2 regions of the Cryptosporangium phraense genome follow, and region 1 is predicted to be linked to the other one. Evidence: riboswitches for the same ligand, from Rfam matches in the RefSeq annotation. Region 1 holds a riboswitch; the other holds the start of a gene.

Evidence for each region. A riboswitch is a leader RNA that binds a small molecule or an ion and turns the genes downstream of it on or off. The one in region 1 is predicted to bind cyclic di-AMP.
Region 2: it holds a riboswitch for cyclic di-AMP, as region 1 does, so the genes downstream of both, FL583_RS42395 (LysM peptidoglycan-binding domain-containing protein) here and FL583_RS38420 (C40 family peptidase) in region 1, are expected to answer to the same signal.

The regions. Positions count from the first base shown of each region.
Region 1 is NZ_VIRS01000058.1:12,500-17,384, reverse strand. It holds gene FL583_RS38425 (menaquinone biosynthesis decarboxylase) at 1-1,446, opposite strand; gene mqnP (menaquinone biosynthesis prenyltransferase MqnP) at 1-4, opposite strand, end outside; gene FL583_RS38420 (C40 family peptidase) at 1,483-2,460, opposite strand; cyclic di-AMP (ydaO/yuaA leader) riboswitch at 2,475-2,600, opposite strand; gene FL583_RS40650 (hypothetical protein) at 2,944-3,099, shown strand; gene ccsB (c-type cytochrome biogenesis protein CcsB) at 3,195-4,244, opposite strand; gene resB (cytochrome c biogenesis protein ResB) at 4,241-4,885, opposite strand, start outside.
Region 2 is NZ_VIRS01000004.1:358,196-363,080, reverse strand. It holds gene FL583_RS08680 (AAA domain-containing protein) at 1-256, shown strand, start outside; gene FL583_RS08675 (MarR family winged helix-turn-helix transcriptional regulator) at 433-879, opposite strand; gene FL583_RS42395 (LysM peptidoglycan-binding domain-containing protein) at 1,056-1,784, opposite strand; cyclic di-AMP (ydaO/yuaA leader) riboswitch at 1,903-2,049, opposite strand; gene FL583_RS08665 (glycoside hydrolase family 6 protein) at 2,369-3,508, shown strand; gene FL583_RS08660 (MBL fold metallo-hydrolase) at 3,531-4,298, shown strand; gene FL583_RS08655 (DedA family protein) at 4,295-4,885, shown strand, end outside.

The DNA.
Region 1 (4,885 bases):
TCACAGGCCCAGCTCCCGCCAGCGCGCGTCGACCTTCGCGACCACTTCGGGGCTCATCCGCATCTCCTCCGGCCAACCCCGGTGGTAGCCCTCGGTAGGCAGCTTGCGGGTGGCGTCCACCCCCAGCTTGCCACCCCAGAACTGCTGGTAGGACGCGTGATCGAGGTGATCTACCGGACCCTGGGTGAGCAGGATGTCGTGCGCGTAGTCGACGTTGCCGAACGCCCGGAACGCGACCTCGCGGTAGTCGTGCACGTCACAGTCGGCGTCGACCACCACGATCAGCTTGCAGAGCGAGAGCAGCCCGGCGCCCCAGATCGCGTTCATGACCTTCATCGCGTGCTTCGGGAACCGCTTGTCGATCGAGACGATGCAGCAGTTGTGGAAGACGCCGGCGTCGGGCAGGTCGTAGTCGACGATGTCGGGGATCATGAACTTGATCAGCGGCAGGAAGATGCGCTCGGTGGCCTTGCCGATCGGCCCGTCCTCCTGGGGCGGCTGGCTGGTGATGATCGACTGGTAGATCGGCTTGCGCTGCGTCGTCATGCACTCGACGTGCAGCACCGGGAAGTCCTCGACCGGGGTGTAGAACCCGGTGTGGTCGCCGAACGGGCCCTCCGGGGCGCGCTCGCCCGGCTCGAGGTACCCCTCGAGCACCACCTGGGCGTGCGCGGGCACCTGCAGCGGCACGGTCAGGCAGTCGACCATCTCGACCCGCTCGCCGCGCAGGAAGCCGGCGAACAGGTACTCGTCGATGTCGCCGGGGAGCGGCGCGGTCGCGCTGTACGACACGGCCGGGTCGCAGCCGAACGCGATCGCGACCGGCAGCCGCTGGCCGAGACGCTCGGCGACCGCGTGGTGCGCGGTGGAGTCCTTGTGGATCTGCCAGTGCATGCCCAGCGTGTTCCGGCTGTGCTGCTGCAGCCGGTACAGGCCGAGGTTGCGCGCGCCGGTCTCCGGGTGCTTCGTGTGGGTCAGGCCGAGGTTGTGGTAGATCCCGCCGTCTCCCGGCCACACCTGCAGGCCCGGCAACCGGTCGAGGTCGACCGCGTCGTCCTTGTAGACGACTTCCTGGCTGGGCGCCGTCTTCACCCGCTTCGGGGGGACGTTCTTCAGCTGGGTGAGTTTGCCCAGCGCCTCGCGGAAGCCGCTGAAACCCTGGGGCAGCTCGGGCTTGAGCAGACCGGCGATGCGCTGCCCGATCTCGTCGAGATCGTCGACGCCGAGGGCCAGGGCCATCCGGCGCTCGGTGCCGAACACGTTCATCACGATCGGCATCTCGCCGCGCGTCGGGTTCTCGAACAGCAGGGCCGGACCGCCGTCGCGCACCACCCGCTGGGTGATCTCGCTGATCTCCAGCGTCGGATCGACCGGCGCGGTCACCCGCTTGAGTTCACCGGCCTTCTCCAGCCGCTTCAGGAACTCACGAAGGTCGGTGTGGGCCATGAACACCAGTATTCATGGCCCACCGACCTCTCGCTTCTAGGGGCGGCCGGCCCCGGCGTACGGCATGTTCGCGACCTGCTCGACCTGGACCGGCTGGCCCTCGGTCGGCGCGTGCACGACCTGGCCGTTGCCGATGTAGATCGCCGAGTGGTGCAGGTCGGAGTAGAAGAACACGATGTCGCCCGGCTGCAGGTTCTCCCTGGAGACGTGCTTGATCATGTTGTACTGCTGGTGGGCCGAGTGCGGCAGGTTCACGCCGACCTGCTTCCAGGCCATCATCGTCAGGCCCGAGCAGTCCCACTGGTTCGGGCCGGCGCCGCCGAACACGTACGGCTCACCCTGCTGCGCCAGCGCGAACTGCACCACGACGGCCGCGTTACCGCTGGCCTGCCCGTTGTACGTCGCGGTCTGGTACGAGCTGCCGTACTGCTTGGCGTAGGCCGAGCGACGGATCTGCTCCCACTTGTCCTGGTCCTTCTGGATCGACTTGCGCTGCGTGTCGAGCTGCTTCTCGATCCGCGTCGCCGTCTGGACCTGGAGGTCGACCTTCTTCTTCGTCCCGTCGAACTGCGCCTGGTACGCCTTGGCCTCGGTGATCGTCTGGCGCTGCTGCGCCGACAGCCACTCGACGGTCGCGAGCTGGTCCAGGAAGTCGGCCGGCGAGCCCGTGTCGATGATCGACGAGGAGAGGCGCATCCGACCGTCGCGGTACGCGGCGGCGGCGATCTTGCCGACCGCGTCCTGGGACGCGTCGAGCTTGGCCTGCGACGCCGACAACTGACGATTCAGCCCGGCTTGCTGCGTCTTGACCCGCTTGAGCTGGACCTTGGCGCTGTTCATCTGCTCGTTGACTTTGTCCATCTTCACACCGAGCGCGTCGAGTTGCTTCTCGGCTTCGGTGAGCGACGGAGCCGCACTGGCGCCGCCTGCCGGCAGCAACGCCACGCTCAGCACGGCGGCGACGACGCTGACCAGAACGATCGGACGACGAGCGTGAGTCCGTAAGGGCCTCACTGGCGCGGCACTCCTCACTCCCACTAGGCCGCTTACCGGGTTAGCTGACGGGTTCGGGCGGGAGCTGCCCTACCGCCTCGACGGCGGATTCACCCCGGGAACTCGGTTCCCCGGTTCTTGCGATTCAGCGGCGACTGCCCGACGCCATCCATGGTGAACGGCGGACGTTCGGAGAGTCGTGGGACACGGTAGGCCATGTGTTACTCGCCGGTCCAGCCTCGTCCGGCTTTCTGAGTGAACGTCTAACAGAGGACAGCGCCGAGTAGTTAGTCCACTCCGGAGCGCTGGCTTAAGCGCCTCTTAATGCGGTTACGTCGTCGCATCGTTCGAACGGCGGATGATTTGCTCCACTGTGGATCGCCGAACGGAGGACCTCGCGGCCGTGACGCCTGTGGCGCCCGATACGCCCGTTAGCTACCGCCCAGATTCCGACTTTTGGGGTAATTTGTCGGTAACGAGCGCAGTACCGAGGGGGACGAGACCATGGCTCAGCAGACCGAACACGAGGACGTGGTCGTGGTCGGCTGGCTCCGAGGCGACGACTACGAAGCCGCCCTCGCCTACCGCCGCCGAGAAGACCTCCCCCGTCCGGCCGATCAGCCCAAGTCCTCCGACGAGCCGACCCCGGAACGCCGCTGACGGCACCCAAGAATTAAGGTTTCACGACCTCGCCCTGAAGCCTCCGAGTGGCGCAGCCCACACCGCACTGGTGCTCCGCACAGAGCCCCTTGGGCTCACAGCCCGGAGTACGAGTGCAGGCCGCTCACGGCGAAGTTGATCACGTAGAGGTTGATCATCATCGTGATGAAGCCGAGGACCGCGATGAGGGCGGCCCGGCGACCGCGCCAGCCCGTGGTCGCCCGGGCGTGCAGGTAGGCCGCGTACACGACCCAGGAGATGAACGCCCAGGTCTCCTTCGGGTCCCAGCCCCAGTACCGGCTCCACGCCGCCTCGGCCCAGATCGCGCCACAGATGATGGCGAACGTCCAGATCGGGAAGCCGAACGCGTGCAGGCGGAAGGACAGTCGCTCCAGACCGTCGGCCGCAGGCAGGTGCCGACCGACGCCGAACGGGAAGCCGGGGGACTTCGCCGGGCGCCCGGCCGCGATCCGCCGGTCGTAGCCCTCGCGCAGCAGGTACAGGATCGCGATGACGCCGGCGGTCAGGTAGATCCCCACCGAGATCGACGCGGCCGACACGTGGATCCACAGCCAGTACGAGTTCAGCGCGGGCATCAGCGGCCCGGCGTCCACGTACAGCACGGTTCCGGCCAGCCCCAGCAGCAGCACGACCGGCAACATCACGAACATGCCCAGGTACCGCACCGGGCGCCGGGCCGAGACCACGAGCCAGGTGATCGTGCCGACCACGCACGCGACCGACACGAACTCGTACATGTTGCCCCACGGCACCCGACCGGCCGCGATCCCGCGCGCGGCCAGGCAACCGATCTGCGCGAGCGCGCCGAGAACCGCCGCCGCCACCGCGAACCGCCCGAACCAGGCCGCCCGCCCCCCGGTGATCGGCGCCCCGCCCCCGGCCCCCGTCCCGGTACCGGCCGCGGCGCCGACCGGCCCGGCCGGGGACACCGGCGCGTCGCCCGACGGACCTCCGGCCCCGACCAGCACCCGCGTCCGTTGCGCCGGGGTCGCGGCGCGGGCCGCGACCAGACCGCGCCGCCCGAAGGCGAACTCGATCGCGTAGCCGAACATCGCCACCGTGTACGCCAGGATCGCGACGACGAGCAGCGTGTTCGAGAGATCAGCGAGCTGGACTTCGGTCACGACGATCCTTCTTTCCCCACGGCGACCGACTCCTTGGTGTCGGCCGGTACGTCAGGTGGCGATTGAGCGGCGACCAGCCGCTGGGACAGCGCATCGAACTCGGAGGCGAACCGGTCCGGATCGGTCCGGGCCAGGCCGCCGACGGCCATCCGGCCGTCGGGCGAGATCCGGACGAACAGCCGACGCCGCCGGACGGTCAGCGACGTGATCAGGCCGAGCAGCATGAACACGGCCGCGACGAGCACGATCTTCTCGCCCGGGTCGTGCCCGACCTGGACGGTCATGAACTCCTTCACGCCGACGAACTGCAGCTTGGTGCCGTCGTCGAGCGTCCAGGTCTCGCCGACCGAGAGCTTCTTCGAGCCGACGGACTTCAGCGCGCCGCTGTCGACCTGGTTCTGGTCGATCGAGTACACCGACCGCGGGATCCCGGAGTCGAGTCCGGTGTCGCCGCGGTACCCGACCAGCGTCACCGCCGGGTCCTCCAGCTTCGGGCTCACCGACTGGATCGGCGGCCCGGACGCCGGCGCGGTCGGCAGGAAGAAGCCCGTGAACGCCATCTGCACGTTCCGCGCCCGGGACGCCGACTTCGGGTCCTGGTTCGCGTCCGGCAGGACGAACGCGCCCTCGCTGGTGAGCTG
Region 2 (4,885 bases), on a different contig from region 1:
CGTCGGCTGGGCCTGCTACTACCCGGACGGCTCGATCGAGGCGCAACGCAACCGGGCCAACGTCGAGCTGATGCGTCAGGAAGAGGCGAGCACGGAGACGGCGGGCTGGCTGACCGCGGCGGAAGCGACCGCGATCGTGTCCGCGGCCGAGCAGGGCCAGGACGTCCCGGTCGTCGACCCGGCCTACGGCCCGGTCGGCCTGGTCCGCTTCACTCCGGACCCGGAGAGTCCCACGGTCCTGCTGCGACGGTCCTAGGCCCTGTCCTGCGAATCCGTGCTCGGCTGCGGCTCCGCTCAGCCGCCGCCAGGCCGCGTTGTCGGGATGTCCGGATACAACAGCTGCACCAAATGAGCGACAGCCGGACATCCCTCCGCCTTGCCTGACGACGGCTGAGCGGTGCCTCGCTGCGAGCGAGATTCGCAGGACAGGGCCTAGCCGCCCAGTAAGACCAGCAGGCGGTTCAGTGCCGGGAGGGCGGCCGCGAGCGCCTCGAGATCGTCGGATCCGAGCTGCTCGGCGGCGGCCGCGGCGATCCGGCGCCGGTGATCGGTGTACCCGTCGACGAGCTCGGTCGCCGACGCCGTCAGCGTGAGCCGGACCGCGCGGCGGTTCTGCGGATCGGGCAGGCGCTCCAGGTGTCCGCTGGCGGTGAGATCGCCGACCAGCGTGCTCACGGTGTTCGGCGCGGTGCCCAGCGCGGCCGCGACCGCCTTCACCCCGATGCCGGGCGCGTTCTGCACGACGCGTAACACTTCCATCTGCGCGGACGGGAGCGGCTCGTCCGGCAGGTCGCTCCGGGACGCCCGGCGAAGTGTCCGATGTAGCCGACCGAGCAGCACGCTCAGCTCGTCGGCGACCGCGCCCGGTGTGGCCGACATGACACTCCTTTGTGGTCATTTACGGCAGGCGTGACCCCCGCCACCTGCAGGAAGAGCCATGATGGCGGTCGCGCCGGGCGGCCCGCAGTCCTCCGTTCAGACCGACTCGGACGGCCGTACGCCAGGGGGTCCCGGCACGGCGACCGGGACCCCCTGCTTTCAGGTGTTCTGTCCGTCTATCCGATCAGGATCTTCTGTCCAGGATGGATCAGGTTGGGATCGGCGCCGATCAGGGCCCGGTTCTTCTCGAAGAGCACCTGCCACTCGACGTGGTGCGCGGCGGCGATCGTGACCAGGCTGTCGCCGGCCCGTACCAGGTACGTCGGCACCGCCACGACCGTCGGTTTCTGCGACGTGCTGAACATCCGCTGTGGCACGAAGTCCACCACCTCGACCGGACGCGTCACGACGGCCGACCGCACCGCGGTCACGCTCTTCTTCCGCTGTACGGACGAAGACGCCGACTTCTTCCACGTGTGCTTCCACGTGTCTTTCCACGTGTGCTGGGTCTTCTTCCGGTACGAGGTGTGCTCCCGGTACGGGTTGCCCGACCGCTTGTAGCTGCGGCTGGCCTCGTTCAGCGAAGTGGTGCGGTACCTCTTCTTGCTGTACCCCTTCTGCCCGCACGTCGGCCAGGCTCCGATGCCTTGGCTGCGTAGCACGCGTCTGGCGACCGTGATCTGTTCCAGGCGGGTCGCGTTGTTCGCGCTCGTCGCGAACTGGTGGCCGCCGTGGGCCCGCCAGGTCGACGAGGTGAACTGCAGGCCCCCCTTGAACCCGTTCCCGGTGTTGATGTTCCAGTTCCCTCCGCTCTCGCATTGCGCGATCGCGTCCCAGTTCACATCCGCGTTGGCCGGTGTTGCTCCGACGACCAGCGGTGTGATCCCCGCGAGACCGGTGGCCACGGCGAGTGCCAGGCCCCGTCCTAGCGGGTTCAGGCGCCGTGGCGCCCGATGCCGTCCACCCGCGTCACGCGGGCATTCGGCGTTGAGCTGGGTGGGATGGGAAGACTCCTTAGACATATCCGACCCTCTCCACGCCTACGAGGTGAGCTGTCGGGTTCGGGCTGAGTCGGCCCGGCCACGCTATAGGTGGCTTCACCCCGAGGCGTCGAACTGCGACGCCGGAAAGTGGGTCCCCCGCTCCTGCCGGAAGTTCGGGTCTCATCGCCCGGGGCAGGATTCGGCGTAGCCGGGCGTGAGGTCCGCGGTGAACGGACGAAAACGACAGAACCACAAAATAGGGTGAATGCCAAGTTACCCGCCCGTGATACAGAAAAGTGTCGCGCGAGACCATTAAGGCCTCAATGCGGTCCCTAGTGTTCAGCCGAATCGGTGTGAACCCAGAACGCGGGGATTTGGAGCGGTCTAAGGCGATTGACCGTGTAACTCCGGAAGGGAGTGGTAACACCACGAGGAACTCTTAAAGAGTCCTCAAGGGCCGGGTGCCGGAATGGGAGCACGCGTTCGCTTTCGACAAGATGGAGCGCATGCCTCTCGCTCGACACCGTCGTGGACGCACGAAGGGCCGAGTGCTCACCGCTGGATTGGGTGCGGCCGCACTGGGGTCGGCCGTCGTCATCGGCGGCACGAGCCTGATCGCGGCGAACGCGACCGGTCGCCCGGAACCCACCTGCGCCCCCACTGGATGCTCATCGTCCGAGGACCGCAAATCCAAGGGTGCGCGTGAGAGCGCTTCGCCAAAGCGGTCGGCCATCGCCTTACCGCCGGGTGTTCCGGCCTCGGCGAAGCCGACGCCCAAGCCGGTAAAGGCCGCCTTGGGCCCGCTCTACGTCGATTCCGAGGGCCAGGCCGTGGAGTGGGTGGCCGCGAATTCCGGCGACTCGCGGGTCGGCCTGATCCGGGACCGCATCGCTGATCAGCCCCAGGCCCGGTGGTTCGCGGTCGACAACCCCGGAGACGTCCGCGGCGAGGTGCGGACGTATGCCGCGCGGGCGGCGTCGAGAGGCCGGGTGCCGGTGCTCGTCGCCTACAACATGACGAACCGCGACTGTGGTGGCGCCAGCGCCGGCGGGGCCGACAGCGCGGACGGCTACCGCACCTGGATCGGCAATTTCGCGTCCGGCCTGGGCTCCGGGACGTCGATCGTCGTCCTCGAACCGGACGCGCTCCCGCACCTGACCGACTGCCTCTCCGCCGACGGCCATCAGGAGCGTCTCGACCTGCTCGGGTACGCCGCGAAGACGATCAAACAGCAGAGCCCCAAGGCGCGCGTCTACTACGACGTCGGCCACTCCGCCTGGCTCGGGCCGAGCGAGGCCGCGAGCCGCGCGAAACGGGCCGGAGCGGCCCGCTACGGCGACGGAATCGCGCTCAACACGTCGAACTACCGGACGTCCGGCGCCGAGGTCGCGTACGGCAAGCGGGTGCTGGCCGCGCTCGGCGGCGGGCAGCTGGTGGTCGACACGTCACGCAACGGCAACGGCCCGGCCGGCGACGGGGAGTGGTGCGACCCGTCGGGCCGCAAGCTGGGCCGCAACCCGACCACGGCCACCGGGGACGCCCAGGTGGCGGCGTATCTGTGGGTCAAGCGTCCGGGCGAGTCCGACGGGTGCAGCGGCGCGGCCGGGCAGTTCATCGCCGAGACCGCGTACGAGCTGAGCTCCTAGGCCGTCGGGGTACGGTAACCACGTGGCCGAGTTCCCGTCGTTGCACTTCCTCGGGCATTCGACGGTGCTGATCGAGCTCGACGGCGTCCGCGTGCTCACCGATCCGGTGCTGCTGCCCCGGGTGGCCAACGTGCTCCGGCGCACGGCCGCGCCGCTCGACCCGGCCCTGCACGCGAACGTCGACGCGGTCTGCATCTCGCACCTGCACGCCGATCACCTCGATCTGGCCTCGCTGCGCCGGCTGGGCCGCTCCACGCTGCTGGTGGTGCCCGAGGGCGCCGGCGAGTTCCTGTACCGCAAGGGTTTCCGGGAGGTCGTCGAGCTCGCCCCGGGCAAGTTCCACGACGTCGGCCGGGTGCGGATCACCGCCACCCCGGCCGTTCACGACGGCCACCGCCCGCCGTTCGGACCGCGCGCGCTCGCGGTCGGCTACGTCGTCGAGGGTGCGACGTCACGCGTCTACTTCGCCGGTGATACCGACGAGTTCGACGAGATGGACGACCTGGGCGCGCTCGGTCTCGACGTCGCCTTGATACCGGTGTGGGGGTGGGGGCCGAACCTCGGCCCCGGCCACCTCGATCCGAGCGGCGCCGCACACGCGACCGGTCGGCTCAAGCCGACGTACGCGGTACCGATCCACTGGGGGACGCTGCACCCGTTCGGCATCGGCCGGTGGATGCGTGCGCACCTGGTCGATCCGCCCCGTCGCTACGCCCAAGCCGTCACCGAACTCGGCCTGTCCACCCGTGTCCTGCACACGGAGCCGGGCTGCCGGGTGGAGGTGGCATGACGACGACGGCAACCATCCTGGCTACCGCCTGGCCGGATCGGGTCGCCGACGCGGCTTCGGCGAGCTATCCGGTGCTGGTGGTCGCGGTGCTGATCGGCGCGATCATCCCGGTGATCCCCACCGGCGCGGCGGTGAGCGCGGCCGCGGTGCTGGCCGTGCACCACGGCGGCGTGTCGCTGGTGCAGGTCATCGGGTTGGCCGCGGTGTCGGCCTGGGTCGGCGACTGCGTGGTCTACGCGCTGTTCCGCTGGGGGCGGCGCGGGGTGACCCGGTTCATCGGGCGCAACCTCCCGTCGTTCTCGCCGGACAGCGCCGAAGGCCGGTCGCGCCTCGACGACACCCGGCGGCGGCTGACCGAGAACGGCACCCAGGTGCTCGTCGTCTCCCGGCTGATCCCCGGCGGCCGGCTGCCGACGCTGTTCGCGGCCAGCGCCGTGCGGTACCCGTGGCCGCGGTATCTCACCGGGGCCGCGTTCGCGGCCGCGGTCTGGGCGGTCGCCTACGCGGTGATGGGTCTGCTGGGCGGGAGCCTGTTCTCGAATCCGCTGGTCGGCATCGCGGTGACCGTGGTCGCGACCCTGCTGGTC